DNA from 2 places in the Rhizobium sp. NFR12 genome. Region 2 is predicted to be linked to the other one. Evidence: riboswitches for the same ligand, from Rfam matches in the RefSeq annotation. Region 2 holds a riboswitch; the other holds the start of a gene.

Region 1 (15,807 bases), on a different contig from region 2:
CGCTCGATATCGCCCCGCGAAAGGTTTTCCTGACGCTTGGCCGACAGGAACTGCTGCCGTTCGAAGTGAGGAAACAGCATCGATACCTGGTGCGCAGCGTCGATCCGGTCGATCCGCCGCTGGACCTGCCGGATGTGACCTATATCACCGCTCGTGGGCCGTTTTCCGAGGGTGTCGAGATCCGGCTGCTCGAGGAGCACGGCATCGATCTTATCGTCTCGAAGAACAGCGGCGGTCGCGCCAGTGTGGCCAAGATCAGCGCTGCACGGCGGCTTGGCATAGACGTCATCCTGATCGACCGGCCAGAGCTGCCGGATGTGCCGTCTGCCACAAGCGTGGATGCGCTGGTCGACCGGGTGCGTCACTGGGCGCTCTCCCGCAGGAAGCGCGGCGAATAGACGATCGGTCGCTTATTGGTTCTTTCGATCAACTTGGTCTCTGCTGTGCCGACGATGACGCAGGTCGCCATGTCGGCCATGTGGCCCTGAGCTTCCGCCAAGGGCACGATCCGGATCGCCTCGTCAGGCCGGCCGGCGGCGCGACCGAAGATGACCGGAACCGTTCCCGGCAGGTTGGCGCGCAGGATATCGAAAGCTTCATCCAGCTGATGCGGCCGCGCCTTGCTGATCGGATTGTAGAAGGCCATGACGAAGTCGGCCGTTGCGGCGGCAACGAGACGTTTTTCGATGATGGCCCAGGGTTTCAGGTTATTCGACAACGAAATCGCGCAGAAATCATGGCCGAGAGGTGCTCCAGCCTTTGCCGCAACCGCCAGCATGGCGGTGACGCCCGGAACGATGGAAAGATCGATGTCGCGCCATTCTGCCGGGCCCTCGTCGATGGCCTCACAGACGGCCGCCGCCATCGCGAAGACGCCGGGATCTCCACCCGAGACGACGCAGACTTTGCCGCCTCTCGCTGCCATGTCGATCGCCGCCTTGGCGCGTGCCAGCTCCTCGCGATTGTCAGAGGCATGGCGGCGCTGGTCCGGTCGCAGGTTCAGCCTGTCGATATAGGGAAAGTAGCCGAAGAAATCGGTTGCCGACGCAACCGCCGACAGTGCTTCCGGGGTGATCTGGTCCGGACTTCCGGGGCCAAGCCCGACGACCGTCAGCGATCCCGTCATTCTGCCGCTCCATGATCGGGCCCCGGACGATTGGTCCATCCGGGAACGAGCACGAGGGAGAAATAGGGCGCCGGGCTTTCGTCGCGGGTTTCCAGCCGCTCCGAGGCGCCGTTGGCCATGGTGCCGCGTTCGACATAGAGCGCGCCTGAAAGCTTGCCGACTGCGGCCAGCGCCCGGCGGATCTTCGGCAGGTTGCGCCCGACCTTCATGATCACGGCGGCATCGGTATCGGAGAGACGCTCGATTAGTTTTTCTTCAGACAGCGTGCCGGGAAGCACGCTCAGGATATCGTCTCCCTGCACCAGTGGCAGGCCCGTCATCGACCAGCAGCCGGACATTGCGGTGACGCCGGCAATCACGTCCACCTCGTAGCGATCCTTCAGCCGGACATGCAGATGCATGTAGGACCCGTAAAACAGCGGGTCTCCTTCGCTCAGAACCGCGACGGTCTTTCCGGCATCGAGGTAAGCTGCGACTTCTTCGGCCGACCGATCGAAGAAATCGTTGATCGGCGTCTTGTAGTCGGCTTCGTCCTTGTGGGTCTCGACCGTGACCGGATAGACGAGCGGCAGCTCGATCGTGCCCGGGCGGATATGCGCGTCGACGATGGTGCGGCCGTTACCGGAGGAGCCCTTCTTGCAGAAGAAAGCCAGCACATCCGCTTCATTGATGGCACGCACGGCCTTCAGCGTCATCAGTTCCGGATCACCCGGCCCGGTGCCGACGCCGATCAGTCTGCCCTTTATACTTTTGGGGTTCAAAGGCCTGTCCTCGCCAGCGCGTTGACGGCGGCCGCCGTCATGGCCGAGCCGCCCATGCGGCCGCGCACCACGGCATAGGGAATGCCATGCGTCGATTCCATCAGGGCTTCCTTGGATTCGGCTGCACCGACGAAGCCGACCGGCATGCCGATGATCGCGGCGGGGCGTGGTGCACCGGCATCCAGCAGTTCCAGCAGGTGAAACAGGGCCGTCGGCGCATTGCCGATGGCGACCACCGAACCTTCCATCGCGTCCCACAGATCCAGTGCCGCTGCCGATCTCGTGTTGCCGATCGTTTTGGCGAGTTCAATCGTGCGGCTGTCGCGCAACGTGCAGATCACCTCGTTGTCGGCCGGAAGCCTTGCCCGGGTTACCCCCTGTGCCACCATGAATGCGTCGCAATAGATGGGCTTGCCGGCCAGCAGCGCATTGCGGGCTGCAGAAACGAAGTCGTCGGAGAAGCGGAAATGTTCGGCCGCCTCGACCAGGCCGCAGGCGTGAATCATCCGGACCGCGACATCCGCCTGCTCTTCCGAAAATGCGGAAAGGTCGGCTTCCTCGCGTATGATCGCAAAGGACTTCAGATAGATCGCATCGCCTTCGTGGATATAGTCGTAACTGGTCATGGTCATCCTGGTATGGCCGCCTGGCAAAGCCGGTCCGGACCGATCCGGGCAAGGCAGGCAGCGGAATTTTCCCCCGAGCGCCGTTCCGATCGAACGAGAGCGGCAAGGCGGCGAAGCGTGGCGTTGGTATCGGCAAACGCGATGGAAGCAAAGGGTTGGCCGCTCGCTTTCGCCGAGGCAAGCAGCGAAACGTGATCCGGCATACCGCACAGCGTCAGTGCCGTTGCTTGCGGATGGGCGCAGCCCTTAGGGCAGCCGCTCACATGCAGCTTGAACGAGCCGTCCAGCAGATCGGCGCATTCTGTGGCAGCGCGCGTGGCGATCTCGTGGGTGGCAATGGTGCCGGAACGGCAGGCCGGGCGTCCGGTGCAGGCAGCGATATGACCGCGCGGATCGGCAGCCGACGTCACGAAACCGGTGTCTGCGGCAAATGCCGTCAATGTGCGGCACGCGGTCTCGCTGCCGAAAAACAGGAGCGAGTGATCGAGTGCCGGTTTGACGGTGCGGAGGTCCAGGCGGGTGGCCTCGTTGCAGAGGGCAATCAGGTTTCCGGCATGGGTTTGGCCGAAAGCCGGGCCGATGCCGGTCGCGAACGTGCCGTCCGAAAGGCCATGCAGCGTGAAGGGCGATACGGTTGCGGCAGTGAAATCGTTGACCGGCAAGTCTGAAGCGAGGTCGCGACCGCGGGCATCGCTTCCAAGCGAGGCGAGCTTTTCGAGCAGTGCGATTGTCGCTTCGACGGCCTGTGTTTCAGTCAAAACATTGAAAACGCGCCCGGAACCTTCGGTGCCGCCAAGCAGGATCTTCCAGCGGATTTCGCCATCTGCGTCCACCGCGACCAGCCTTATATCGGCGATCAACCCAGACAGCGTCAGGCGACCCGCACCATCGACGATGACAGACGTCTTTGGCGCAAGGCCTTTGATGTCACGGGCACGGTCTCTGATCGCGTCTGCCAGCGGGCGCGGATCTACAATCTCCGGGGCTTCGTCACCGGCAAGCGGCGGCACTTCGACGGCAAGGCCATCGCGCAGCGGCAGGTTCAGCGCTCGCACCTCTGCCTCGAGATGCGGCGCAGAGGCTTCGCTGAGGCCCCGGATCTGCAGGTTGCCGCGGGCGGAAATGTCGATCATGCCGTTGCCGTGGCGCATTGCCAGACTGCAGAGATCGGCCAGTTGCTCCGGCGCAATTGCAGCGGTCAGCGGCACGCGCGCAAGCAGGCCGTCGCCCGTCATCATCGGCGCCGACAGGGCAGGGCAGGCGCCGCGTCTCATGTCCGGTTCGGCCTGGTTTCGTGCAAATGCCGTCATGCGACGAGCCTTTCGCAGTCGTCTGCCAGCATTTCCAACTCGGCATCCACCGCGTTGCGGCGCGGATGCCAGAGACCGCGATCGAGCGCGGCGCGGAACCGCAGGCCCATGTAGCGAGCGCCTTCGGGGTTCTGGGACAGCAGGAAGTCGCGGACTGTCTCGTCACCCAGATAGGCGTCATAGGTCGCGTCGATCAGCGATTGCGGAACGGCGTGGGTGGTCTCGGCAAAGCCGATCAGCCGGTCGACGGTTTCGACCAGTTCGGCTGCACCGCGCGGGCCGTGGCGCATCTGGCCGGCGATGAAGCGTGGGTTGACGGCACGGGCGCGCACGACGCGGGTCAGGGCCTCGGAAATGGAACGGGCTCTCGGTTTCTGCGGATCGGTCGTATCGAGCGCGATCACATCCGCCTTGCCGCCAAGGGCCGCCACAGCTGCGGAAAAGCCGCCGATGAAGGCAACGTCGGCGGACCCGTCGAGAAGATCGCGGCCGGGATCGTCGCCGGTATGGACGAGAAGATCGGCGCTGCCGATTCTTTCGGCAAACCCGCCGGGAACGTGAATGCCATCGCCATCGGCACCGCCGAACGCGTGGCTGGTGGCATCGAGATAGAGACGGCCGAGTTCCTCGCGTTCGCCCCAGCTGCCGTCGGCAAGCTTTTCCTCGATGCCGGAACCGTAGGTGCCGGGGGCCGAGCCGAAGATGCGCGGGGGCACGTGGCCGAGCGTCTGCGCGTCTTCGGCCAGCGGATTGTCGCCCGGGGCTTCCTCGCGCGCGGCAATCGCCCGCATGGCGGCATCAAGAAGCGCGATCAGTGCCGGAAACATGTCGCGGAACAGGCCTGAAATTCTAAGGCTTACATCGATGCGCGGGCGTCCAAGCGTTGCCGGCGTCAGAACCTCGATACCGGTGACGCGGCCGGTTGCGGCGTCCTGGACGGGTCTGGCACCCATCAGCGCCAGAACCTGCGCCACTTCCTCGCCGCCGCTTCGCAGCGAAGCGCTGCCCCAAAGATCGAAGACGAGGCTTTTCGGCCAGTCGCCATGGTCCTGCAGGTATCGGCGCAAAATCTCGTCGGCGGCGCGCTTGCCGAGTTCGAACGCGGTCGGCGTCGGCAGGGTGCGCGGATCGCTGGCGTAGAGATTGCGGCCGGTCGGCATCACGTCGCGGCGGCCCCGTGATGGTGCGCCCGACGGACCGGGGCGGATATGCCGGCCATCGAGAGCATCGAGCAGCGCCTGCATTTCGGTTCCGGCACTGGCGATCCGCAGCGGGTCGTCATCGCCGGCTGCGATTTCGCCGAACACGTGCTGGCCGTCCTTGATGGCGAAGTCCTTGAGGTCGCAGAGAAACGCATCGATGCGGCTGAGCGCCGTGTCGGGGTCGTCATCACCGGTTATCCCGGCCTCGGATGCCAGTCCGCAGTCGCCCGCGGTCTCGACGATCAGTTTCGCCAGCCTGTCGCGGCGGCGCCTGTCCAGCCCGTCCGCCTGCGCGTATTCGTCGACCAGCAGCTCGAGTTTCGTCTGCTCAACCGAGAGGCCTGCGCCTGTCAGAACCGGTGGCAGGTGACCGATGGTGACTGCGGAGATGCGCCGTTTGGCAACTGCGGCCTCGCCGGGATTGGATACGATGAACGGATAGATGACCGGGAGGCCGCCGGTCACGAGTTCCGGGAAGCAGTCTTTCGACAGCGCCACGGTCTTTCCCGGCAGCCATTCCAGCGTGCCATGGGCGCCGACATGAACGATCGCATGGGCACCTACGGCATCGCGCATCCATTGACCGAACGCATTGAGGGCGTGGCGCGGCGGCAGGTCGGGGCTGTGATAGTCGGCGCGCCGGTCGGCATCGCGGCCCCGGTCCGGGGCAAGCGCCACCGTGACGTTCCCGAACTGCGCGGCGCGGAAACGATAGGCGCCGTCTTCCAGATCAACGTCCGTTGCGGGTTCGCCCCAGGCGGAATCGATGCCGGCTGAAGGGCTGTAGGTGGCAAGCGGATATTGCGCTGTCCTGGCGGCAAGGAGATCCAGAAGCGCGCGCGGGGTTTGCGGGATATCGGAAATTGAATAGCCGGCTGTCGATAGCGTGCTGAGGATCGTGAGAACGCTTTGCGGCACATCGAGGCCGACGGCATAACCGGTGCGGCCCGGCGCACTCGGATAATCCGGCATCAGGATGACCAGTTTCCGCTCGGCCCGGGAAACAGTCTTCATGGCCAGGAAGGCGGCGATCCGGTCTGCGACGTGTTCGATACGGTCCGGTTCGGGTTGGTTGACGAGATCGGCCGTCTTGTCGCCCGCCTTGAACGAGATCGCGCCGGCGAGAATGCGGCCGTCCAGTTCCGGCAGCACGACATGCATGGCGAGATCGGAGGGGTTGAGGCCGCGGCGGCCATCCACCCATCCGTCACGCCGTGTCGTTGCGGTGACCAGCTGGAAGACAGGAACCCTTGAGCGGTCGAAAATCGTGTCGCCGTTGTCGTCGGTCGCACTTGCAAAGGCGGTCGTGGTGAGAATGGCGGCCGGATCGAGCTCTGCGATCGCCTGTTCGACAAAGCCGATGGTTTCCGCATCCTTCAGGCCGCCGACGAACATCGGCATCGGTGCGAACCGGCGGGCGGTCAGCGCCTCGTACATCGCGTCGATCGGGGCCGCATCATTGGCAAGCAAGGTGGAGCGATAGAACAGAATCGGCAGCCGCTGCGCATCGGGCGGGAAACCAGCAGTAAGCTCATCGGCGGTCGCGATGCCGTGGCCGGGCTTGTAGAAGCCCCGCTTCGGCATCGGCGTCGCGGTCGGCGAGCTTTGCGTGTCGCCGCTTGCCAGCGCATCCAGGCGGCGCGCCAGAAGCTGCATATTGTCCGGCCCGCCTTCGCGGAAGAAGGCGAGAACGTCCATCAGCGTCGCATCGGGCACTGTCGAGGCAGCGGCCAGACGGTCGTCGCTGATGCTGCATTCGCCCGGCAGCATCGCTAGCGGGATCTTCTTGCGCTTCGCCAGCCGCGAAAGTTGATCGGCGCCATAGGCCCAGCGATCATAGCCGCCAAGAATGCGCACGAGGATAAAGCGCGCATGGGCAGCGGTCTTTTCCAGCCACAGGTCGACGGACATCGGATGGCGAAGGTCGGAGATATTGGTGAGGCAAAGGCTCGCCTTGCCGTCGCTCCAACCCGCTGCAATGCCGTTCAGGTCGCTGCCGGAAAAAGACAGCACCACCACATCCGCCGGCGACTGGTTGAGGTCGACCGGCTCGATCAGGTCGTCGAGCGACGACGAGGTGGTGGCGAGAATATGCATCCTTTTCCTTCTACAGCCCTCTTATGCCGCCAGCATCTTTTCGATCGCTGCCCGGTCCATGCCCTTTTCGCCGATCACGACGAGCCGGCTCTGGCGGGTCTCGCCGGCACCCCAGGCGCGGTCGAAATAGTGGTTCACGCGCGAACCGACCGCCTGCACCTGAAGGCGCATCGGCTTGTTCGCGACGTCGACAAAACCCTTGATGCGCAGCACGTTTTCCGCTTCCGCCGTGGCGGAAATGCGGGCGGCGAGCTCGTCCGCATCGGCAACGGCTGGAATATCGATGACGAAACTGTCGAAATCGTCGTGATCGTGATCAAGCTCGTCATCGTGATGGGTCTTGCGGTTCTCGATATCGTCCTCGACGGCAAGGCCGAGACCGATCAGCACGCTCGGATCGACGGCGCCGTTTGCGGCGGGCACGATCTTGACCGCGCGCGGCAGATGCGCCTGGACGCGGCCCTTGGCGGCGGCAAGCGATGCCTGGTCGAGAAGGTCCGTCTTGGTCAGCACGATCATGTCGGCGCAGGCGATCTGGTCCTCGAACACTTCCTCGACCGGATCGTCGTGGTCGATCGAGCTGTCCTGGCTGCGCTGCGCTTCCAGCGCTTCGTGATCGTCGGCAACGCGACCTTGCGCAAGCGCTAGACCGTCCACCACCGCAATGACGGCATCCACGGTGACGCGGGCCTTCACATCCGGCCACTGGAAGGCCTGGACGAGCGGCTTCGGCAGGGCAAGGCCGGAGGTTTCGATCAGGATATGATCGACGCGCGGTTCGCGGGCCAGGATCTGGTCGATCGCCGGAACGAAATCGTCGGCGACGGTGCAGCAGATGCAGCCGTTGGCAAGTTCGATAATGTTATCATCTGGGCAGCTTTCGATGCCGCAGCTCTTCAACACGTCGCCATCGATGCCGACATCGCCGAACTCGTTGACGATGATCGCGATGCGCTTGCCCTTGAGGTTTTCGATCAGGTGACGGATCAGCGTCGTCTTGCCGGCACCGAGAAACCCGGTGATCACGGTGCAGGGAACGCGGTCGAATGAAACGCTCATGAAGGCAGGTCCTCGTGGTGCTGGAATGGTGGAATGCGGGCTGTCATGCCCTTGCCGCGAAGGCACATGGGGCGGCCGCGAAGGGGAAGTAGACCGCGCTCGTCGTCAGCCAGCATCATCGCGCCGATCACGATGTCCTCGACTGTGTCGAGCGACAGATGACCAAAGACATAGGACCAGCCGGAGCGATGGTTGAAGGCAGCACTTGGGCCTTTTTCGCAGTTGGCAAGGCAGGTGACGGGTTTGATGGAGAGCGGTTTGCCGGCGGCAGCTTTGCGGAGGGCGTCCATCAGGGGGATGCCCGGGCGCGCCTGGCTATCGGATGCCTCGCGACAATTGGTGCAGACGAAAATCGTCACATCCGGCTCGCCGGCAAGGCCGTCTGCGGCCGCGTCGCGCTCGTCTTTTCGTTCGTCAATCACCATCGTGTCGCACTACCGCCCAAGTCAATAACATCGGGGTGCACGACAGGAAGGCAAGCCTATCCTGCAGAGTGAAAGAAGCTTTTCCGGAGCACCCCGCCCGGAAAGGCACGTTTTCGAACGGCAGGTCTCCTGGCTCGCGGGTCGTCACCATCCGCCTGCCTTCCCGGATTTCTCCAGTGGCCATAGTGGCAGGATGGCTCGCCGCTTACAGTTGCGGGGGCAGCCGCGGCATTGAACCATGGAATCTTAAAGACGATCCCGGGTTCGCACCGCATTCTCTCTTAGCCCCTACCGTTGCCGGCAAGGGACCGTATCGCAGTCACCTAAGCCTTGTCGCAGGGCAGTGTCAATGTTGCAAAGCCGATTGCCCGTCTGGGGAAACCGTCTATAGTGATCACGTCTTTGGTGCCCGAGAGGGCTCATCGAAGGGAATGCGGTGCGACGACATCTTGGCGTCAAACCCGCGGCTGCCCCCGCAACTGTAAGCGGAAAGTCTCTGCCCGATATGCCACTGGAGACATCCGGGAAGGCGGGTCAGAGGCGTTCGATCCGCGAGCCAGGAGACCTGCCGGAGACGATAGGCACAGTGAAAGTCCTCGGGTGGAGGGCAGAAAGACGACGTCCATGGTTACGAACTCTGCTGCCCGTGCAGCCAGCGTTTCCGCATCGAAAATCATTCCTCTCGGCATGACGGCCATACTCGGCCTGTTCATCGTCGGCTTTGTCGGCTTCTCGCATATCGAGGCCGTGCACAATGCGGCCCACGATACGCGCCACTCGCTGGCCTTTCCCTGCCACTAAGAGGAATTTTCCCAATGTCGCTGTTTCGTAACATCGTCCTCACGGCGGTGATCGCAGGGCTTTTGTCCGGGCTCCTGATGACTGTGATGCAAAGCTTTTCGGTCGTGCCGCTTATCATCGCGGCAGAGACGTATGAACATGTCGACAGCAACGGTGCTGGACATAGCCATACTGCGGCTCCGGATCCTGCCGCAGGCACCGCAGCAACAGCCGCCGCCGAGCATGATCACTCCGAAGAGGCATGGTCTCCTGCCAACGGGATCGAGCGCTTTGCCTACACGGCTGCCGCCAATGCACTGTCGGCCATCGGTTTTGCGCTGGTTGCCATCGCCATTGCCGAAGCACTCGGCGGGTTTGGCGGATGGCGTGGCGGGTTGATGTTCGGCATTGCCGGCTTCCTCACCGTCAGCCTCGCACCCGGCCTCGGTCTGCCGCCGGAACTTCCGGGTATGCCCGTCGCCGAACTCGGACCGCGCCAGATCTGGTGGATTGCGACGGCCGTCTGCACTGCCCTGGCACTCGGCCTGCTTGCTTACACCCGTTCCGCCCTTCTTGCGGCTCTGGCGGTCGTCCTGCTGGTTGCTCCGCATATCATCGGTGCACCGCTGCCGCCGACCCATGACACCGCGGTGCCGCTCGACCTGCATGCGCGGTTCGTCAATGCCGTCTACGCGACGAACCTGGTGTTCTGGGCCGTTCTCGGGGCGCTTTCCGGCGTCATTCGCGAGCGTTTTCGTGCCGGTGAGGAAATCTCGACCACGTCCAAGGAGCTTGCAGTCCGTTGAAGGAAATCGATCAGACCACCGAGCAGCGTCACCGCGCCAAGATGGAGAACCGCAAGGCGGTTCAGGATGCCGAAGTCGCGGAGAAGACCGTCGAGAAGGGGCTTCTCATGGTTCATACGGGCTCCGGCAAGGGCAAGTCGACGGCGGCCTTCGGGCTGGCGCTGCGCACGCTCGGGCACAACCGCCGCGTCGGGATCGTGCAGTTCATCAAGGGCGCTTGGTCGACCGGCGAACAGCCGGCGCTTGCGGTGTTCGGCGACCGCATCGCCTGGCACACGATGGGCGAGGGCTTTACCTGGGAAACCCAGGATCTCAAGCGTGACATCGCCGCTGCCGAGAAGGCCTGGGGCATGGCACTCGAACTGATGGCGGACGAGACGATCGGCCTCGTCATTCTCGACGAACTCAATATCGCCCTGCGTTACGATTACCTCGATCTCGACAAGGTCGTCGCTCAGTTACAGGCGCGCCGGGCGGATCTGCACGTCGTCGTCACCGGCCGTAACGCGAAGCCGGCTCTGATCGAGGCGGCGGATCTGGTGACCGAGATGACGCTCGTCAAGCATCACTTCAAGGCCGGTGTCAAAGCCCAGGCCGGCATCGAGTTCTGACGGGTGGTGGCTCGCGCTCTCATGTTTCAGGGGACAGGCTCGGATGTGGGCAAGTCGCTGGTCGTTGCCGGGCTTGCCCGCGTCTTCACGCTGCGGGGCTTGAGTGTCCTGCCCTTCAAGCCGCAAAACATGTCCAACAATGCCGCGGTCACCGCCGATGGCGGCGAAATCGGCCGGGCGCAGGCACTGCAGGCAAGGGCTGCCGGCGTGCCGCTCAGTGTCCATATGAACCCGGTTCTGTTGAAGCCCCAGAGCGAAGTCGGGGCACAGGTGGTGGTGCAGGGCAGGGTGGAGGGCAATGCCAAGGCTGCCGAATACCAGCTTCTGAAGCCGAGGCTGCTTTCGCGGGTGCTTGAGAGCTTCGAGATCCTGAAAGCCAAGGCAGACCTCGTCCTCGTCGAAGGGGCAGGTAGCGCTTCGGAGATCAACCTTCGCCAGAACGACATTGCCAATATGGGTTTTGCCCGCGCTGCCGATGTCCCGGTGGTTCTCATCGGCGATATCGACCGGGGCGGCGTGATCGCGAGCCTTGCCGGCACGAAACTCGTCATCAATGCCGATGACGCGGCAATGATCCACGGCTTTATCGTCAACCGCTTTCGCGGCGATCCGGCCTTGTTTGCCGAGGGCATGCGGATGATCGGTGCGTTTACCGGCTGGCAGTCGATCGGCCTCTTGCCGCATTTCGCCGATGCTGCGCTTCTGCCGGCAGAAGATGCGCTCGGCCTTACCCAGTCGTTTGCGCGCAAGCCCGGCGCGAAGTTGCGTATCGCGGTGCCGATCCTGCCGCATATTTCCAATTTCGACGATCTCGATCCGCTGGAAGCGGAGCCGGATGTCGAGCTCATCCGTGTCAGGCGCGGCGAGGCTATCCCTGGAGAATGCGATCTCGTGCTGCTGGTCGGCTCGAAGGCGACCATCGCGGATCTGGCTGCGCTTAGGGAGGCCGGCTTCGATACCGATATCGCAGCTCACTACAGGCGCGGCGGGCGCGTTCTCGGGCTGTGCGGCGGGTACCAGATGCTCGGCAGACGGATATCGGATCCGGAGGGATCGGAGGGCCCTCCCGGTTCGGCGGAAGGGCTGGGTCTTCTCGATGTCGAAACCGTGCTGTCGGCGTCGAAGCGGCTGGAGGCGGTGACAGGCGTCAGCTCCGACGGCATTTCGTTTGCCGGCTACGAAATGCATACGGGTCGTACTACTGGCGGCGACTGTTCGCGGCCGTTCTCGACTGTTGCCGGCAATCCGGAGGGTGCATCGTCTAGAGATGGCAGGGTGGTTGGCACCTATGTGCACGGACTGTTTTGCGACGATCGCCAGCGTTCGGCCTGGCTGTCGCGCCTCGGCGGCACGGTGTCGGGCCTCAATTACGAAGCGAATGTCGATGCCATTCTCGATCGCCTTGCCGCGCATATGGAGCAGCATCTCGATATCGATGGATTGCTCAAAATTGCCAGATGAGCAGCGCCAGGACGCCGAACAGGCCGATCAACAGCGCATCCGCCACGCGGGCAAGCTTAAGTGCGCGGGTGATATCGTCGAAATTCAGGTTGGTCCGGTTGCCCTCTCCCATGTAGCGGGCTTCGATCATCTGGCCGCCGTAACTGCGGGGACCCGCGAGCGCGATGCCAAGCGCACCCGCCATCGCCGCTTCCGGCCAGCCGGCGTTCGGCGAACGATGATGCTTGGCGTCACGGCGGATTGCACGTATGGCATCGCGGGGCGAGGCGTCCTTGACGAAGACAGCGGCCAAAACCAACAGCGCCGCCGTCAGGCGCGACGCCGGCAGATTGATCAGGTCATCGAACCGGGCCGCGGCCCAGCCGAACGCTTCATGACGCGGCGACCGATGGCCGATCATGCTGTCGGCGGTATTGGCAGCCTTGTAGGCGGCGCCGCCGGCGAGGCCGCCGATGCCGAGCCAGAAGGCAGGGGCGACGACGCCGTCCGAAAAATTCTCGGCAAGGCTTTCGATCGCCGCGCGGCAGACCGCGGCATCATCGAGCTTTTCCGGATCGCGGCCGACAATCATCGAGACGGCCTTGCGTCCGGCGTCGAGCCCGTTGTAGCGCAAGGCGGTTGCCACGGCTTCCACATGGGTCTCGAGGCTTTTCTGGGCCGGCAAGCTGGCTGCGGCAAGAACGAGAAGGATCGGTCCGAAGGGCAGAAGCATCAGAACGGCGGCAATCGCCAGCGCGGCGGCGACGGTACAGCCGATCAGGACGAACAGGGCGAGGTTGCCCATGCGTTTGCGGCTGGCGAAATCATCGCCCTCGCGGTTCCATCGACTGTCGAGTGCCGATATCAGCCGGCCGATCCAGGTGACGGGATGGCCGACGCGTTTGAACAGCCAGTCCGGATAGCCGACGATGCGTTCGGTGATCAGGGCGAAGAATGCGAGAAGGAACATGACGTTGGCGATCTCTGAGTTGGGCAGTCCGATACAGCATGGCGGCAACCTTGCCATGGCGCGTGCGCTGTTTCCTCACGCGCCCGAGCCGTGGATCGATCTGTCGACCGGCATCAACCCGCATTCCTATCCGCATACGCCGATCCCCGGCAATGTTTTTGCGCGTCTGCCGGAGCCTTCATCGCTCGAGAGGCTGAGGGCCGCAGCGGCTGAGGCATATCGGGCACCGTCACCCGCTCATATCGTGGCCGGGCCGGGAACGCAGATCCTGCTGCCGATCATCGCCGGTCTCGTCGGAGGGGACGGAAAGGCAGCCGTTCTGTCGCCCACCTATGCGGAACACGCTCGTGCCGCGACGATGGCAGGCTTTGAGGTTCTGGAGACGGATGATCTCGACCAACTCGCGACAGCCAGTCTCGCCGTCATCGTCAACCCGAACAATCCGACCGGGCGGATCGTGTCGACGGATGACATTCTGGCGCTGGCCGAAATCATGCGCGCGAAGGGCGGGCTGCTCGTCGTCGATGAGGCCTTCATGGATGTGTCGGAAGCGCAGAGCGTTGTCGGCGCTGTCGGCGAGGGCGGGCTGATCGTGTTGCGCTCCTTCGGCAAGTTCTACGGCATGGCCGGCCTGCGGCTCGGCTTTGCGATCGGCGAAGCCGATCTCGTGGCAAGGATCGAGGAGAGGCTCGGGCCCTGGGCGGTCTCCGGTCCGGCTTTGCACGTGGCTTGCGAAGCGCTGGCGGATGCCGAGTGGCAGGCCGCGATGCGCGTCAGGCTCAGAGCAGATGCTGCGAGGCTGGACGACCTTCTATCCGCTGCCGGTATTCCGGTCTTCGGTGGCACGTCCCTGTTCCGTTTCATACGGGACAGGCGTGCTCAGGCTCTGTTCCAGCATCTCGGCGAACATGGAATCATCACCCGGCGCTTTAGCGAGCGTCCGGACGATCTACGGGTGGGGCTGCCTGAGGATAAGGACTGGTCTCGGCTGGAAGCGGCACTCGGAGGCTTCTAGCCGCCGAACCGGTCGCTCCAGGCGGGTTGGGCGCTGGCGTTTGGCAGCGCGGTCGCCTCGAATACACCCCTAGCAACGGCTCTTGCCGTGACCAGGGTTGCGAGATGGCAGAGTTCGGCGAAGGCCCCCATGTCTTCCATCGGGATTTTTCCGGTGGCTGCCGAAAAGATCGTGTCGCCATCTCCCGGCAGATGTGCTGGCAAGACGGCGCGTGCCAGTCCGTCATGCGCCATGATCGACAGCCTGTGCGCCTGCGCCTTGGTCAGAACTGCATCGGTGACGACCACGCCGATCGTCGTTGCCTTCAACGCCACGCCCTTCATCCGCAGGGCCATGTGGTCGGCTGTGAATGTCGCGGGAAGGCCAAGGCCACCGAACTCGTCATCCTGCTCGAACGGCGCCGACCAGAAGTGCTTGGTATCACCGACCGTTGCGGCGCCCATGGCATTGACGGCCATGAGGACGGCAATCGTGTGCCCCGACGAGGTCTTCGCGCTTGCCGAACCGATGCCGCCCTTGACGGTCGCGGTCGTGGCGCCGGTTCCGGCCCCGACGGTGCCGAGCGCGAATGTGCCCTTCTGCGCGGCGCAGAAGGCGTCGTAGCCCATGTCGCGATAGGGCGAATGGAGGCCCCAGTCCTTGTCGCCGCCGTTCAGAAGATCCATCAGGATCGCCTGCGGCACGATCGGCACCCTGGCAGAGCCGACGGGAAAGCCGCGGCCGATCTGGCGCAGGCCCGCCTGCACCCCGCCGGCTGCATCCAGCCCGAAGGCCGAGCCGCCCGAGAGAACGAAGGCATCGACTGTCTGCACCGTCATGGACGGGTCGAGAAGGGCGGTCTCGCGCCCACCCGGTGCGCCGCCGAGAACCGAGCCGGAGGCGATCGCCGGCTCATCGAAGATGATCGCGGTGACGCCCGAGCCAAGCTGCAGATCGGTCGCGTGGCCAACGGCCACGCCTTCGATATCGGTGAGAAGGTTCAATGGCGCCACCATGCGAGTATCAGTCGATATCGAACTTGACGCCCTGCGCGAGCGGCAGGGTGCGACCATAGTTCACGGTGTTGGTGGCGCGGCGCATATAGGCACGCCATGCGTCGGAGCCCGATTCGCGGCCGCCGCCGGTTTCCTTCTCGCCACCGAAAGCGCCGCCGATTTCAGCGCCCGACGGGCCGATATTCACGTTGGCAATGCCGCAATCGGAACCGCGTGCGGAAACGAAGGCTTCGGCTTCCCTTATGTCGTTGGTGAAGATCGACGAGGACAGGCCCTGCGGCACATCGTTGTGTAGCGCAATCGCTTCGTCGAAATCCTGATATCGGATGACGTAGAGGATCGGTGCGAAGGTTTCGTCTCTGACCGGGCCGGTCTGATCAGGCATTTCGACGATGGCCGGGCGCACGTAATAGGCATCAGCCGCTTCGCCATCCAGCACGCGTTCACCGCCAACGACCGTGCCGCCGGCGGCCTTGGCTGCCTCAAGTGCCGCCTTCATCTTGTCGAAAGCTGCCTGATCGATCAGCGGGCCGACGAGATTGCCGTCCTGCAGCGGAGAGCCGATGGTGACCGACTGGTAGGCC
Region 2 (15,807 bases):
TTCCACGATCGCGAAAAGGAACTGGGCGGTTACTTCATGGAGCTCGGCGGCTGGGAGCGTGCCCACGGTTACGCCGCCAACGAGCATCTGCTGGAGAAATACGGCGACCGGGTTCCGACGCGCGAAAACGAGTGGGACAGCCGCCACATCTGGCGCGTGTCGAATGCCGAGCATCTGGCGATGAGCGAGGATTGCGGCATCGTCAACCTCTCGCATTTCCACATGGTCGATATAGAGGGGCCCGATCATGTCGAGCTGCTCGAATGGCTGTGTGCGGCCAAGATCGGCGGCGACGGTAATATCGGCAAGGGCATCTACACCCACTTCCTCGACGACGAGGGCATGGTGCGGGCCGATTTCACCGTCTTCCGCCTGGCTGATCGCGGCCGTCTCGTCAACGGCGCCGATGCCGGGCCGCGGGACCTGCTCTACATGAAGCGTGTCGCGCAGGATCGTGGCCTCGACGTCACAATCACCGATGTCTCGGAAAAGTTCATCACCATCGGCATCTGGGGCCCGAACGCGCGCGAGACGCTGAAGAAGGTCGTGGCCGACCCCGATGGTCTCAATGTCGAGAACTTCGCCTTCGCCGCGATCAAGCCTATCGAGATCGCCGGCAAGCATGTCACGGCGTTCCGCATCTCCTATGTGGGCGAGCAGGGCTGGGAACTGCATATGAAATACGAGGACGGCGTTGCCGTCTGGGATGCGCTGCGCGCCACCGGCGTGATGGCCTTTGGCGTCGAGACCTATGCCAACTCACGCCGCATGGAAAAGAGCCTGCGCCTGCAGAACGGCGATCTCCTGACCCAGTACAACCTGATCGAAGCGGATCTTGCCCGTCCGAAGGTCAAGGAAGCCGATTTCCGCGGCAAGGCGAAGCATCTCGAATACAAGGCCCGCGACCATCAGCCGGCGATGCTCTGCACGCTCGTGATGACCGACAATGTCGATGCGTCCGGTGTCGCCCGCTATCCGGTCGGCTCGCTGCCGGTGATGGATCCTGACACGGGCGAGGTTCTGATCGACGACCTTGGACGGCGTTCCTATACGACCTCGATCGCCTACGGCCCGACGATCGGCAAGAACATCGCGCTCGCCTATCTGCCCTGGTCGCATTGCCAGGTCGGCCGGAAACTGACGGTGGATTATTTCAACGAGGCCTTCCCGGTGGAAGTCGCAGCGGTCGGTTACAAGCCGCTCTACGATCCTGAGAACCTTAAGCCGAGAAGCTGATTTCTTCGGATCCGACAAACAAAAAACGCTCCGCGGATGTCCACGGAGCGCTTTTTTTATTGGCTGAGACTGGTCTTAGTACTGCGCAGTCGGGGACGAAGAGCCCTGCTGGTTGCCGTTGAGGCCGGTTGCGACGACCGAAACGCGGAACTTGCCGTCGAGGTTCTTGTCGAAGATCGCGCCGACGACGATGTCGGCCTCGGCTTCGACTTCGTCACGGATGCGGCTCGCAGCTTCGTCGACTTCGAACAGTGTCATGTCGGTACCGCCTGAGATCGAGATGAGCACGCCCTTGGCGCCCTTCATCGAGATGTCGTCGAGCAGCGGATTGGCGATTGCGGCTTCGGCGGCGATCAGCGCGCGGCCATCGCCGGATGCCTCGCCGGTTCCCATCATCGCACGACCCATGCCCTTCATCACCGATTTCACGTCGGCGAAGTCGAGGTTGATCAGGCCTTCCTTGACGATCAGGTCGGTGATGCAGCTGACGCCCGAAAAAAGCACGCGGTCCGCGATCATGAAGGCGTCGGCGAAGCTGGTCTTGGCGTCGGCAATGCGAAACAGGTTCTGGTTCGGAATGACGATGACCGTATCGGCGGCTTCACGCAGGGCTTCGATACCCTCGTTGGCCGTCTTCATGCGGCGATGCCCTTCGAACGAGAAGGGTTTTGTGACGACCGCAACCGTCAGGATGCCGGCAGAGCGCGCTGCGCGTGCAATCGCTGGCGCGGCACCGGTTCCGGTTCCACCACCCATGCCGGCGGTGACGAAACACATGTGCGAGCCGGCGAGATGATCCATGATCTCGTCGATCGATTCTTCGGCGGCCGCGCGGCCGATATCCGGCAGCGAGCCAGCACCGAGACCTTCGGTCACCTGCGCACCCAGCTGGATGCGGCGCGACGCCTTGGATGTCGCCAGAACCTGGGCATCCGTATTGGCGGCGATGAATTCCACGCCGTGGAGATTTTCCGTGATCATGTTGTTGATCGCGTTACCGCCACCGCCTCCGACACCGATCACGGTTATCTGCGGTTTCAATTCGGTCAAGCCGCTCTTAATATCCGTCATCTTCGTCTCCTTCAGCTCCTTCCGGTCGTCCCATACCAGAAGGACGGCGAATCGCCCCGCAGGCTATCTGTCCGCAAGGTCATAGACCAGAGCGCTGTCAGGCCAAAGAGGCAGGAGTAGGGTGAGGGCGATGTCATCGCAATTTAATGTACAGCATCCCTGAATTGAGCGCCTCACGAAGGTCGTGACCAATCCAAAATAGACCGTTGCGTAAATTGGTATGTTATACTATTACACTAGGCAACGGCAGAGATCGCGCGGGGATCGCTCTGGACAAGCACCGGCGTGTTCCCTATCAGTTGGGGCGCTACGGTTCTGCAATCGCAGATGAAAAGGGAATGCGGTGAGGCTTTCGGGCCAAGTCCGCGACTGCCCTCGCAACTGTAAGCGGCGAGCCAGCCATCGATACCACTGATCATCCGATCGGGAAGGCGATGGAAGGCGTTCGAGCCGCAAGTCAGGAGACCTGCCGTGGCATGGACAACCAACACCGGACGAGGGGTTCCGGCAGGGAGATGATTATGTCGCAAGCAATGCGCTCGTGCGCCATTTTGACGTCGAGCCGCGATGCGGCTTCAAGTCGTCCTGCCCTTTTTTCCGATCATTAAAGGACAGGACATGAAATCAGGGCTTATCGCCGCCTTAGTTGCGGCACTTCCCACATTCGCCTTTGCCGCACCGACCAGCTACCCGCTGACGATCGAGAATTGCGGTCGCTCCGTCACGTTCGAGAACGCGCCCCAGAAGATCGTCTCGATCGGTCAGGGCATGACCGAAGTGCTTTATTCGCTCGGGTTGGCCGACAAGGTGGCGGGCACTGCCGTCTGGGTCGGGCCGGTGCTTTTGCCCTATGCCGGAGTTGATGCGAAGATCAAACGGCTTGCCGACAACGACCCGAGCTTTGAATCGGTCGTCAGTCTCGAACCGGATCTGGTTGCTGCCGAGTTCGAGTGGCATGTCGGGCCGATGGGGTCCGTCGGCAAGCGCGAGCAGTTTTCCGATCTCGGCATCAACACCTATGTCTCGCCCGCCGATTGCGTCGCCAAGACCAATGTCGATGGCGGGGACGGCGTTCGCAACGAACTGTTCAAGATGGACCTGATCTACCGCGAGATTACCGAGCTCTCGAAGATCTTCGACGTCGAGGACAGGGGTACGGCCCTGATCGAAGACCTGAAACGACGCGAAGCCGCGGCCGTGGCATCGATCAAGGGTGTTGAGCTAAAGAACCTGCCGATCGTCTTCTGGTATTCCAGCAAGGAAACCAAGGGCGATGCCTTTATCGCCGGCAAGAACAGCGCACCGGCCTATATTCTCAACACGATCGGTGCCCGCAATGTGGTGACGACGGAAGAAGAATGGCCGCTGGTTGGCTGGGAAACGATTGCTGAGGCCAACCCCTCCGTCATCGTCATCGCCACCATGGACCGTCGCCGCTATGCCGCGGATGATCCGGCTGTGAAGATCAAGTTCCTCGAAACCGATCCTGTTGTCAGCCAGCTGGATGCGGTGAGAAAGAAGCGTTTCGTGATGATGGACGCGCAGTCAATGAACCCAACGATCCGCACGATCGAGGGCATCGAGACACTCGCCCGGGGCATCCAGTCCTTCGGCCTCGCGAATTAGGCGCGGCGGGTGATGACGTCTTTCCCTATTGCTGATTTCGACGAGATGGCGGCTGCACCCGATCAGTTCGGGCGTCTAACGTGAGGCGATCCTGCACTGGACGCTGGGTACTGGGTGCCGCGGGCGTGTTCCTCGTTCTCGCCGCGCTTCTCGTCGCCATCGTTGCCGGCGTGGCGATCGGCGAAATGACCATTCCCATGGAGACGACGATCGCTGCGGTGACAAACCGGCTCGGCTTTACGGCCGTGGCCTTGCCGCGCATTCAGGAAGCGGTGATCTGGGATTATCGCCTGTCGCGCTCACTTGTCGCGGCATTTTGCGGCGCCGGGCTGGCGCTGTCGGGGGCGATCCTGCAGTCGCTGCTGCGGAACTCGCTGGCCGAACCGTATGTTCTCGGCATTTCGGCTGGAGCATCGACCGGTGCGGTCAGCGTCATGCTGCTCGGGTTTGGCGCGGGCGCGATCTCGCTTTCCGCCGGAGCCTTTGTCGGCGCGCTGATCGCCTTTGTCTTCGTGGTGATGCTGTCGAGCGGACGCCAGACGGCGGACCGGACCATTCTTGCGGGCGTTGCCGCCTCGCAATTGTTCAACGCGCTGACCTCCTACATCGTCTCGACGTCTGCCAATGCCGAACAGGCGCGCAGCGTGATGTTCTGGCTGCTCGGCAGCCTTGCCGGCGTCCGCTGGCCGGAGGTGACGCTTGCCGCTTCGGTCGTCACCGTCGGGCTCATCGTCTGCATCTGGCATGCGCGGGCGCTCGATGCGTTTACCTTCGGCGAGGATGCGGCCCGTTCGCTCGGCATCGCCGTCCGGCGGGTCCGGGTGCTGCTGCTGCTTGTCACGGCGCTGATGACGGCGACGATCGTCAGCATGGTCGGCGCGATCGGCTTTGTCGGGCTCGTTATTCCACATGCCGCCCGGTTCATCGTAGGCCCTGGCCATATCCGGCTTTTGCCGGCCTGTGCGCTGATCGGGGCGCTGTTCATGGTGCTTGCCGATATCGTCTCGCGCATCGTCATCGCACCGCAGATCCTGCCGATCGGGGTGGTAACCGCGCTGGTCGGCGTTCCCTTTTTCTGCGTCATTCTCTACCGGGCAAGGAGGGTCGCATGACGTCCGACCCCGTCTCCGCCCCGGTCCTGGCCGCAACTGCCGTCCGGTGGCTTGCCGGGCGCAAGGTGATCGTCGATGGCGTCACGGTTTCGGTCGATGAGGGCCGGACGCTCGGGCTGATCGGGCCCAATGGTTCCGGCAAGTCGTCGCTGATCCGACTTCTCGCAGGTCTCCGGCCACCCGCCGCCGGCAATGTCACGCTGGATGGAAAGCCGATGAGCGGTTTCGCACGGCGCGAGCTTGCCAAGCGGGTTTCAGTCGTCGAACAGCATTCGGCAACCGAGGCGAATGTTACCGTCATCGACGTGGTCCGGCTTGGACGCACGCCGTACCGGTCGGCGCTGTCGCCGTGGACGCAAGAGGACGACCGGATCGTGACCGAGGCACTGGTCCGCGTCGGGCTGGACGATCGCCGCGAGCAGTTCTGGCATACGCTGTCGGGGGGCGAGCGTCAGCGCGTGCAGTTGGCCCGGGCGCTCGCACAGTCGCCGGCGGTGCTGATCCTCGACGAACCGACCAACCATCTCGACATCCAGCACCAGATCGACATCCTGCGGCTTGTCTCGGAGCTGCCGCTGACGACGGTCGTCGCGATCCACGATCTCAACCTCGCCGCCCGGTTCTGCGACGTGATCGCGGTGCTTTCCGAAGGACGTCTGGTCGCCTGCGGTTCGCCGGTCGATATTCTGACCGAGAAGATGATCGCAGACGTGTTCGGGGTTGAAGCCCATGTCTCGACCTCGCCGCATCACGGCCGGCTGCATATCCAGTTCCTGATGTGAACCAGTCTAGGCGGCGGCGATCTGCAGCAGGTTGCGCAAGAGCATCGCACGGGTGAGCGCGCCGACCGAACCCTGCGGCGGCGTTACCCAGCCTGCGACATCAGTGACATCGGCCGCTACATCCGAGACCATGGAACCGTCCGTGCCGTAGCTGATGCCGACGCCGACGACGGCGGCACCGGGCTTGACCATGTCTGCGGTGACGAAACCGGGCTGGCCGAGGGCGGCGATGACGATATCGGCGCGCCTGACTTCCTCGGCGATATCCCGAGAGCCGCTATGCAGCAGGGTTACCGTCGTATCGATTCCCTTGGCCGAGAGGAGCATCGCGAGCGGTCGCCCGACGAGCTGGCCGCGGCCGATTATCGCCACCCTGCGTCCGGCAAGCGGAAAGGCATTGTCCTGCAGAAGCGCGAGGATCGCGGCCGGGGTACAGGGCAGCAGGCCGGGCTTTCCCGCCATGAGAAGGCCGAGGTTCTGCGGATGCAGGCCGTCGATATCCTTGGCTGGTGAGACGGCAGTCATCACCCTTATCTCGTCGATCTGATCCGGCAGCGGCAGTTGCACCATCAGGCCATGGATGGCGGGATCGGCGTTCACAGCGGCAATCCGTTCGAGCAGGGCTTCGGTGGTCGTATCCGAGGGCAGGCGCAGGTCGATGGCCTCGATACCGACCTCGACGCAGTCTGCATGTTTTCGGCCGATATAGGTGGCGCTGGCCGGATCGTCTCCCACCAGCACCGTCACCATCTTCGGCGCAATGCCGCGCGCGCGGAGACCGGCAACCTGCGCTGCCATCTCGCGCCTCAGCCGGGCGGCGAGAGCTTCGCCGTCCAGCAGTGTTGCGGTCGTTCTCGGCAGGGTCACGCTCATTTCAGCCCGATCGAGGGATCGATGAAGCGGTTGGTGACGACCTGATCCGGCTTCACATCCGGGTCGGCGCGCTCGTCGAAACGCGGCTTGACCAGTTTGAGCATCTCGGCGACGCGGTCCATGTCGAAATCGCCGATCGTCGCGTTGGGGCCGTTGCCGATAATGCCGGTGTCGACCATCGTCTTTGCGGCATAGGCCATCAGCTCCGGCGCGGTCTTCCACCAGCTGGCAGCGTGACCGGCAGCGTTGAAGTCGACGATCACCTTGTTTGCCTCGGCCGGATCCTTGGCATAGTCGGCAGTTGCTTGCTGCAGAAGCGGGACGAGCTTTGCGAGGCACGGTGCAAGCTCTTCCATTCTAGCCGTCGCGACGGAGAGCATGCCGGTGTAGTTGCGATAGCCGAGGTCGTTCATGTTGAGGTAGCCGATCGGCTTGCCCCAGTTGTTGCCGTGCTCGAACTTGTAGACTTCGCTGGTGACAAAACCCTGGTTCAGCCATGTGCCGTTGTTGGTGACGAAATTCTCGCCGTCGCCGCGATAGCCCTCGACGAACACATCCGCGGGGACGCCCTGCTCGACGAGGTAGAGACCGAAGGTGCGCTTGATGGTCGAGACGTAGATCTTGCCCTTGCCGCTCTCTGCAAAGGTCTCGAGATCGGCGATCGACTTGAAGCCGTCAGGATAGGTGGCCTTGTCCCACAGGAGAACCGTCGGCGCGATATCGAGCGGTGCCATGACGCCGACAACCGGGAAGCGCTTGGAAAAGATAAAGGCGTTGTCCAGTTCCTGATAGCCGAGATGCGGCGTGACACCGGCCTTGGAATTGCCCATGTAAAGCGCCGAATAGGCAGTCTCGCCATCGCCCATGCCAAGCCCGCCGCCACCTTCGAGGATGGTCAGCTCGATGCCGGTCGAGCCGAGGGGACCGGTATATTGGCCTGACGTCATCTCCCCGCCCGAGCCGATCAGCTGATAGAGCGGACCTTGCTCGGCCTGGGCCAGCCAGTCTTTCTGGATGATGAACGGGCTGGGGCAGACATCGGCGAGCGGCGTCTTGTAGCGGCTCTTGGCGAACTCGCCGGCGGTCGCGCCATTTGTAGACAAGGCCGTTGCGAACGTGGCGATCACCACTGCGGTGGTCAGTGTGGCAGTCAGTTTATTTGTCATTTTTGTTCCCCTGATTGCTTTTTTTCTAGGTCAGTTCAGCGGCGGTGTCAGCGTTGCCTGTCGCTCGATTCGTGCCAATGCGCAAACAGCCGGTTCCCGAGCCAGTTGAAGGACAGGTAGACGGTGATCGACAGGGCAGAGGCGACGATCAGCGCGGCATACATCTGCTCGTATTTGAAATCGATTTTGGCGTTCATCAGCAGCTGTCCGAGGCCTCCCTTGCCGGACAGGAAGAACAGTTCTGAAACGATCGCGGCGATGACCGCGAGGCTGCCGGAGATCCGCAAGCCCGCAAACAGCGTCGGTGCCGCAGAGGGCAGCGCGGCCTTGCGCAGCATCACCCACCAGGAGGCATTCTGCAGCTTGAACAGTTCGAGAATGTTGCGATCGACGCTTTTGAGGCCAAGCAGCAGCGTCGTTGGAATGGCGAAGAAGGTGAACAGCGCGACGATCAGCACCTTGGGCAGAAAGCCGAAGCCGAGCGCGCTCTGGATCAGCGGAATGATCGCCATGATCGGGATCGACTGCAGCGCCACGAGATAGGGGAAGACCGCCTTCTCCAGCGCATAGACGCGGAACATGACGATTCCGAGCATGATGCCGACGGGGATAGAGACCGCGAGCCCCGTGATGGCGATGGAGATCGTGGTCAGCGCCCGCATCAGCAGCTCAGAGCGGAAGGCTGCAATGCCGAATGCCTGGCTCCACAGGCCCTCCGCACTCGGCATCAGGAACTGGCGATGGGCCGGAAGGTCGGCCCGGATCAGGGCATAGGCTGCGACGATCAGGATGCCGAGGAGGACAGGCGGTGCGACGCTCAAGACGAGACGGCGGCCGACGCTTGGTGCCGGTGCAAGCGGGACGGGACTGTAGCGTTCGACCTGGGCCTTCAGCGGCGGGGATTTGTAAGCGGCGACAATAGGATCCGACATGGCGCTCAAGCCTCTATGGCATGGCGAAGGGCACGCGATACCGCTCCGCACAGTTTCGAGAATTCCGGCTCGTAACGCAGGTCCGGCTGGCGCGGGAAGGGAAAGCCGATGTCGAACGTATCGATGATGCGGCCGGGACGGCGCGACATCACCACGACCTTGCTCGACATGTAGACGGCCTCGGGAATGGAGTGGGTGACGAAGATGCCGGTGAAACCTTCGCGGCAATGGAGGTCGATCACCTCGTCGTTCAGCCGTTCGCGGGTGATTTCGTCGAGCGCGCCGAACGGTTCGTCGAACATGAAGACGTTGGGATTGAGCGCGAGCGACCGCGCCAGCGAGGCGCGCATCCGCATGCCGCCGGAAAGCCTTCGCGGATAATGGGCCTCGAAGCCGGAAAGGCCGACGAGCTCGATCTTTTCCTTCGCGATTTCGCGGCGTTTGGCGGCCGGGTACCCGCGCAGCTCCATCAGCAGCTCTACATTCCCCTGCACGCGCCGCCATGGCAGCAGGGTCGCATCCTGGAACGTGTAGCCGAGCTGTTGCCGATCGACCCAGACATCGCCGGAACTGTGGCTCGACAGGCCGCTCGCGATCCGCAGCAGCGTCGATTTTCCGCAGCCGGACGGGCCGACGATCGACACGAACTCCCCATGGCCGATAGCAAGGTCGACATCGGAGAGCGCTTCCGTTCCATCCGGGAACGTCATGGAGACCTTTTCGAACACGACGGCATTGCCGCCGGGCAGGGGCGGATGGGGACGTGCACCAATATCGGTGGCGGCGACTGTCGGCGATCCCGTCATGACAAATCCCCTTTTCTCATCTCAAAACCGTCTCTCAAAACCGCAGCATGGACGTGCGGACCTGCGCGATGAAGGCCTCCGTGCGCTCATTGGTGACGTTGTTGATATCGTAGAGCGCGTGATATTTCACTTTTACCCGCGGATTGCAGACGACGCGCAGGAAGCGGGTGGCGTTGCGGCGTGGCGGATCGCCGAGAACCATCGCACGCCAGCGTTTCGAGCCATAGGTGGTGACGGTTGCGAGCTTGCGGATATTGGTAAGTCCCGGCGAAAGCTGCCCGTCCTGTAGATTGAACGAGACGTCGGGGAGGAAGACCCGGTCGAAATACCCCTTGAGGATCGCCGGCCAGCCGAAATTCCACACGGGATGGCAGAGAACCAGCGCATCGCAGGACATCAGCCGGTCGACATAGGGCGCGACGCGGCTGCGATTGATAGAAAGGTCGTGATAGTCTCGCCGATCTTCCGCCGACAGAACCGGATCGAACCCTTCGGCATAAAGATCCAGGTCGTCCACCGTATGCCCGGCCTCGAGCAGGCTCGCGACGACCGTATCGTGCAGGCGCGAGGCGAGGCTTTCCTTCAGCGGGTGGGCGTAAATGACATGTACCTTCATCGGTCCAAAATTCTCGTTATCGGTTGAAAAGGAAGATGCGGCCGGGAGCGGGGACCCAGTCAGGATGCGTCCAGGCGATCATCTTGCCGGGGTTGAGAAGGCCCTTCGGATCCGTCTGGCGCTTGAATTCGAGCTGGGCCGGATCGGTACGTTTCATGCCGCCTTCCTCGAGCGTTACCCGATGCGGGTTGAACACGGTGACGCCCAGCCTCACCTCGAGGATCTCGATCACCTCTTCGAGCCGCTCAGCGCTTTCGTAGCGCAGCAGCGGCATGGCGACCGCGGCGACCTTGCCGGAAAACCGGGTGAATTCGAAATGCAGGATCAGCTCGTCGCCGAATGTCTCGGCGATGCGGTCGATCGCGCCGTAGAGATCGTCCTGCGGCAGCATCATCTGCAGGTAGGTGATCGACGGATCGATCTTGATCGCTCGAAGCGTCGTGTGGTTCCAGGCCAGCTCATAGGCCGGCGGCAGGCGCATGCCGTCACCATCGCGGTCGGCGCGGAAGCGGATGGAGGCGCCGGCGGTGTCGTCGACCGCGGTGACCAGCCTATCGAGATCCTGCCTTGCGACCATGACCGCGATCAGCGCTTCGCCGGATTTCAGGAACGGTGCGTGCCGGGTGAAATAGCGATCGGGGATGGCGCTTTCGAAGGTCGAGAGCATGCGGAGCGTGATCGCGTCATCTTCTCCGAGACGAAAGGCGAGCCGGTTTGCGGCTGCAAAATCGGGTGTGCCGATCAGCACGTCGACCCAGTCTCCGGCCGGGTCGACCGGGATCTCGATTTCGGTGATGACGCCGTTGACGCCGTAGGCGTGTGCCGCCTTGGCAATGTCGTCGCCGACAAGGTCGAGGACGCGGGGCTCTGCCTCCATCGTCACAAGCCGCAGGCGGCAGATGTTGGCGGGATTGCGCAGACCGCCCCAGCGGATGGCGCCGACACCGCTCGATCCGCCGGCGATGAAACCGCCCAGCGTCGCAGTTGCCGTGGTGGAGGGAAACAGGCGGATTTCCAGACCCTTTTCGCGTGCCGCCAGTTCGAGATCCGCCATGACGGCGCCGGCTTGGGCAACGAGATGATCGTCACCGATGCGAACGACCACGTTCATGTGTTTCATATGCAGAACGACGCCGCCCTGCAGCGGCATGGACTGGCCGTAATTGCCGGTTCCGGCACCTCTGACAGTGACGGGCACGTTGCAGCGGTGGCAGATCGAAAGGATCTCGATCACCTCGGCCTCGCTGCGGGGAGCAACCACCAGATCGCCGCAGACGTCTTGCAAAAGATCCTTCAGGACCGGACTGTACCAGTAGAAGTCCCGGCTTTTCTGCTGCACCGTGCGCGGATTGTCGTCGATGTCGAACCGGGCGAGAGCTGCCCGGCAGGTCGTCATATCTGCACTCACGCGCGCCTCCGTTCGATACCTGCCGCTTCGGCAGTCTCGATCCCCAAGGGTTTGCCGTTGCGCAAAACCGTGCGGGCGGTGTTCGTGCGGGAGAAGAGGTCGGTCCAGCCGGTTGCCTCGAAGATGATCGCATCCGCCGGTCCGCCGGCGCGGATCATGCCTCCGTCTTCAACTCCCATGGCGGTCGCTGGTCCTGCGTTGCAGGCCTTGGCCCAGCCGGCGGGATCGCCTTCGAGCTGGCCAAGGAGCTGCGCCTGGCGCATCACATCCAGCATGTCGAAATCGCCGTAGGGGTAGAATGCGTCCTGCACATTGTCCGAGGCAAAGGCGACGTTGACGCCGGCGGCGCGCAGTTCGGTGACCGGCGCAAGGCCACGCAGGCGGGGCGTGCGGCCAGGCTTGCGGTCCTGCAGGAAGCCGTTGGTGAGCGGCAGCGCGACGACATGGATGCCGGCTTCGGCAATGCCGGCGATCAGGGCCTGCGCTTCGGGTTCGTCTTTCATCGCCAGCGCGCAGCAATGTCCGGCGACGATGCGCCCGGCAAACTTGTGCCGCAGGGCCGTCTCCACGACGAGCGACAGGCCGTCAGCGGACGCGTCCGTCGTTTCGTCCACGTGAAGATCGAGGTCCAGCCCGTGTCGTGCGGCTGCCAGAAACAGGCGGTCGATCCGCTCCGGCGTGGCGCTGCCCGGTCCGATAAAGCCGCCGAGCACGCCGCCGCGCTTGGCGATTTGCGCGCAGCGGCGATCGAAACCGTCCTGCTCCACCCGAAACAGCGCCATCAGGGCGACCGCCTGCAGGGTCAGCCGGTGCTTCCAGGCGGACTGGATTTCGCCAAAGGCGATCCAGGCGGGGCTGTTTTCGGGTTCCTCGAACGTATCGAGATGGGTGCGCAACGCGACCGTGCCGTGCTGTTCGGCCCTCACGAGTGCGCGGTCCATGCGCTGCATGATATCCTCGACCGTTCGGTTTGGCGCGTCGGCCATCGCCAGTTCGACCGCGCCGGCAAGGCCGTTGTCGGAAAAGCCGGTTCGCTCGGAAGTGAAAGCCTTGTCGAGATGGACGTGCATGTCGATGAAGCCGGGCAAAGCGAGGCGGCCCTGCGCATCCCACTCGCGCTCGCTTGAGGTGGGCGCATGGAAACGACCATCGCGGATCGTCACGTCGAAAGTGACGAGGCCGCTGCGGCTGTCTGCCGCGTGGTGGGGAAGGCCATCGACCAGCGCTGCGGGTGCACGCAGATTGTGGATGGTGAGCGGCGCGTCGCCGAATGGCGGGATAACGGCACTCATAGCGGCTGTATCCCGATGGCAGGCATTCCCGGATGCGCTGCGACCTCGTCCAGAAGCTTGGCGTAGCGGGTTGCCGCATGGGCAACGATGGCGGCGCCGATCTCTAGCGTTGCGGACGCGGCATCGCCGGCGACGCCTGCCGGGTGCAGGTCCTCCGCGACCCAGCCGGCGCTGATCGGGCCGAGCAGGCGAAGGACCTCGTTGTTCTCGGCGACGGCTGCCGAGGCCGGCACGAAATTGCGGGCTTCGCTCATCTCGACCAGATCCGGCCGGAAATGCAGCATGGCCGCGGTTTCGACCAGTCCGCCATGGATGCCGTCGCGCTGTTCGAGCAGTGAGACGAGACCCGGCGGAAAGCCCATCGAGATCCATCCTGCCGACACCACGAACAGCTCCGTTTCCAGCCGCAGGCTTCTCGCCGCGATCTGGAGAACCGGAACGTTGCCGCCATGGGCATTCAGAAACACCAGCTTGCGGAAGCCGGCGCGGGCAACGCCGTGACCGATCTGGGTGAGGGATGCCAGCAGCGTCGCCGCATCGAGCGTCAGCGTTCCGGGAAAGGAGAGGTGCTCGTCGGATTTCGCGTAAGCGATGGTAGGAAGGATGTAGACGTCTGCATCCTCGACACGCTGGGCCGCCTCGATCGCCATGCGCTCAGCCAGGATGCTATCGGTGGCGAGCGGCAGGTGCGGGCCGTGCTGCTCCGTCGCGCCGACAGGCAGGACCGCGACAGCGCGACCTCTGTCGATGGCTGCGAAATCGGTGGTCTTGAGGTCTTGCCAAAACTGAAACGACATGGTTTGTTCGCTTATCGAGCAATTGTTCGCTAAATCGTAACGGAAGCCGCCGGTTCGTCAAGGTGAAAAATGTTGCGGTGCGGAAAAGATAGGCAGAACTGGGTTTACCCTCGGGTCTGGAAGGAGCGCCGGTGCTGGATGAAAACGACAAGGAAGTCTCGCTGACCTTCGCCAAGGGGCTGGCCGTCCTGCTCGCCTTCGACGCGAAGGATCGGGCCATTACGATCACCGAGATTGCCGACAAGGTCCAGCTCAACCGCGCCGTCGCACGGCGGCTGGTGCGGACGCTGGAGCAGCTCGGCTATCTCGCCTGCGATCGCGGCCGCTATGAGCTGACCCCGCATGTGCTGCGGCTGAGCCAGGGCTTCATCGAGGGCCGGGGCATTCCGCAGATCATCCAGCCGGTGCTGCGCAATGCGGCGCAGGAGGTCGGCGAGTCCGTGTCCTATGCGATGCTGGACGAGACGGATGCCGTCTATGTCGCCCATGCGTTCCTACCCTCGAAATTCACGCTCAACCGTGTCACGACCGGCACGCGGGTGCCGTTGCTGCCGACAGCTTCGGGGCGGGCGATCCTCGCATTCCTGGATACCGTCCGGCTCGATGCGATCCTCGACGGCGCCGCCTTCTCGGCCCATACCGACCAGACCGAGACCCAGCGGGATCGTCTGGAGGAGGCGCTGAAACAGATCCGCGAGCGCGGCTATGCGCTGACGGACAGCGAATATGTCAGCGGCGTCGCGTCGCTGGCGGCCCCCGTGTTTCACCCCGGCATCGGCGAGGTCGTCGGTGCCGTGTCGATTATCTTCGAGCATGGGCAGTATGACGAGGCGGCGCTGGCCGAGATGGCGGCACGGCTGAAAATCTGCGCCGGGCAGATCGGCTCCACACTCTAGGGAAGTTACATGCTTGAGATCGTCACCGGGTTTGAAATTGCAGCCGGGATCAATACCGAAACACGCCGGCGCATTTCGGCAAGCGGCCGGACGGTTCGCTGCGTCGTGCTGCTCGATGACAGCAATCCCGGAATGGCCGCGTATGCGCGTCGGCAGCAGGTCAGCGCGCAGGAGGTCGGCATAGACCTGCAGCTCGAAACCTATCCGTCGGATGTCGGGAGGCTCACGGCGCGGCTGGAGGAACTGGCGGTTCTGGCCGAGATCGACGCAGTCGCGACACTCTATCCGTTGCCGGCGGGCATGGATGCGCGGACGGCTGCGCTTCTGATCGGGCAGAGCAAGGACGTGGACGGACTGCATCCACTCAACGCCGGTGACCTGGCGCTCGGCGCCGTGACCCGTCCCCCGGCGACGGCGAGGGCTTGTTTTCTGATGGCGCAGGCGCTGGCTGGGTCGCTCAAAGGGCGCGAGATCGTGCTGGTCGGCGCATCGCGCATCGTCGGTCGACCGCTCGCCAACCTGCTGCTTGACGCTGAGGCGACCGTCACGATTGCGCATGCGGCGACACGGGATCTGGCGGCTCATACGCGCCGCGCCGATATCGTCGTGACGGCTGCGGGCGTTGCCGGGTTGATCGGGTCGGAGCATCTTCGCGATGGCGCGATCGTTCTCGATGTCTCGATCAATCGCGGCCCGGCCGGACTTGTCGGTGATGTCGATCTCGACGCGATCGCCGGTCGCAACGTCACGGTGACGCATGTGCCCGATGGCATCGGCCCGGTTACAACGGCCTGCCTGATGCGCAATGTTGCGGAGGCGGCACTCGGAGTGTCCTGACGGAAATCAGTGCGGTGATATTGCGCTGCACTAGAATTTGCGCTTTTCTACTTATATCCGAACACAAGTTCGATAAACGAACAAACCGGGGAACTCGTAATGACCTTCCATCTTCGCAGCTTCGTGCTCAAAACGCTTTCCGCCGCTCTCGTCGTCGCCTCCGTCGGCTCGGCTCAAGCCGCGGACATCCGTCCCGGTGTCACCTTCGCGGGCACGCCGTCCACCGATCCCGCGCGTGCCGCCATGGAGAACCTGGTCTTCGACCTCGCCTCCGCCTGGGCGTCCTGCAATCGCGAACTGATGACGAATGCCGTTACGGAGGACGTGGCATTCTCCTACCCGACCAGCAGCATCACC

The links. Region 2 has a riboswitch for cobalamin ahead of BLW69_RS03830 (ABC transporter substrate-binding protein). Riboswitches for the same ligand answer to the same signal wherever they lie in the genome.
Region 1: linked by a shared signal. The riboswitch ahead of BLW69_RS21835 (DUF1636 family protein) and the one ahead of BLW69_RS03830 (ABC transporter substrate-binding protein) in region 2 are both predicted to bind cobalamin.

What each region holds. Positions count from the first base shown of each region.
Region 1 is NZ_FNWM01000008.1:10,965-26,771, reverse strand. It holds gene BLW69_RS21870 (cobalt-precorrin-6A reductase) at 1-398, shown strand, start outside; gene BLW69_RS21865 (precorrin-3B C(17)-methyltransferase) at 362-1,126, opposite strand; gene BLW69_RS21860 (precorrin-2 C(20)-methyltransferase) at 1,123-1,887, opposite strand; gene BLW69_RS21855 (precorrin-8X methylmutase) at 1,884-2,513, opposite strand; gene cobG (precorrin-3B synthase) at 2,516-3,823, opposite strand; gene cobN (cobaltochelatase subunit CobN) at 3,820-7,122, opposite strand; gene cobW (cobalamin biosynthesis protein CobW) at 7,144-8,181, opposite strand; gene BLW69_RS21835 (DUF1636 family protein) at 8,178-8,603, opposite strand; cobalamin riboswitch at 8,708-8,934, opposite strand; cobalamin riboswitch at 8,993-9,194, shown strand; gene BLW69_RS21830 (CbtB domain-containing protein) at 9,231-9,407, shown strand; gene BLW69_RS21825 (CbtA family protein) at 9,422-10,192, shown strand; gene cobO (cob(I)yrinic acid a,c-diamide adenosyltransferase) at 10,189-10,803, shown strand; gene BLW69_RS21815 (cobyric acid synthase) at 10,807-12,264, shown strand; gene cbiB (adenosylcobinamide-phosphate synthase CbiB) at 12,248-13,213, opposite strand; gene cobD (threonine-phosphate decarboxylase CobD) at 13,212-14,228, shown strand; gene BLW69_RS21800 (P1 family peptidase) at 14,225-15,223, opposite strand; gene BLW69_RS21795 (L-piperidine-6-carboxylate dehydrogenase) at 15,231-15,807, opposite strand, start outside.
Region 2 is NZ_FNWM01000001.1:799,874-815,680, forward strand. It holds gene BLW69_RS03820 (GcvT family protein) at 1-1,236, shown strand, start outside; gene ftsZ (cell division protein FtsZ) at 1,312-2,307, opposite strand; cobalamin riboswitch at 2,601-2,796, shown strand; gene BLW69_RS03830 (ABC transporter substrate-binding protein) at 2,926-3,933, shown strand; gene BLW69_RS03835 (FecCD family ABC transporter permease) at 4,014-5,045, shown strand; gene BLW69_RS03840 (ABC transporter ATP-binding protein) at 5,042-5,827, shown strand; gene BLW69_RS03845 (bifunctional 5,10-methylenetetrahydrofolate dehydrogenase/5,10-methenyltetrahydrofolate cyclohydrolase) at 5,834-6,694, opposite strand; gene BLW69_RS03850 (hypothetical protein) at 6,697-7,866, opposite strand; gene BLW69_RS03855 (ABC transporter permease) at 7,914-8,798, opposite strand; gene BLW69_RS03860 (ABC transporter ATP-binding protein) at 8,804-9,604, opposite strand; gene BLW69_RS03865 (NAD(P)H-dependent oxidoreductase) at 9,639-10,220, opposite strand; gene BLW69_RS03870 (FAD-binding oxidoreductase) at 10,237-11,616, opposite strand; gene BLW69_RS03875 (cytosine deaminase) at 11,625-12,920, opposite strand; gene BLW69_RS03880 (creatininase family protein) at 12,917-13,717, opposite strand; gene BLW69_RS03885 (IclR family transcriptional regulator) at 13,849-14,613, shown strand; gene BLW69_RS03890 (bifunctional 5,10-methylenetetrahydrofolate dehydrogenase/5,10-methenyltetrahydrofolate cyclohydrolase) at 14,623-15,450, shown strand; gene BLW69_RS03895 (nuclear transport factor 2 family protein) at 15,550-15,807, shown strand, end outside.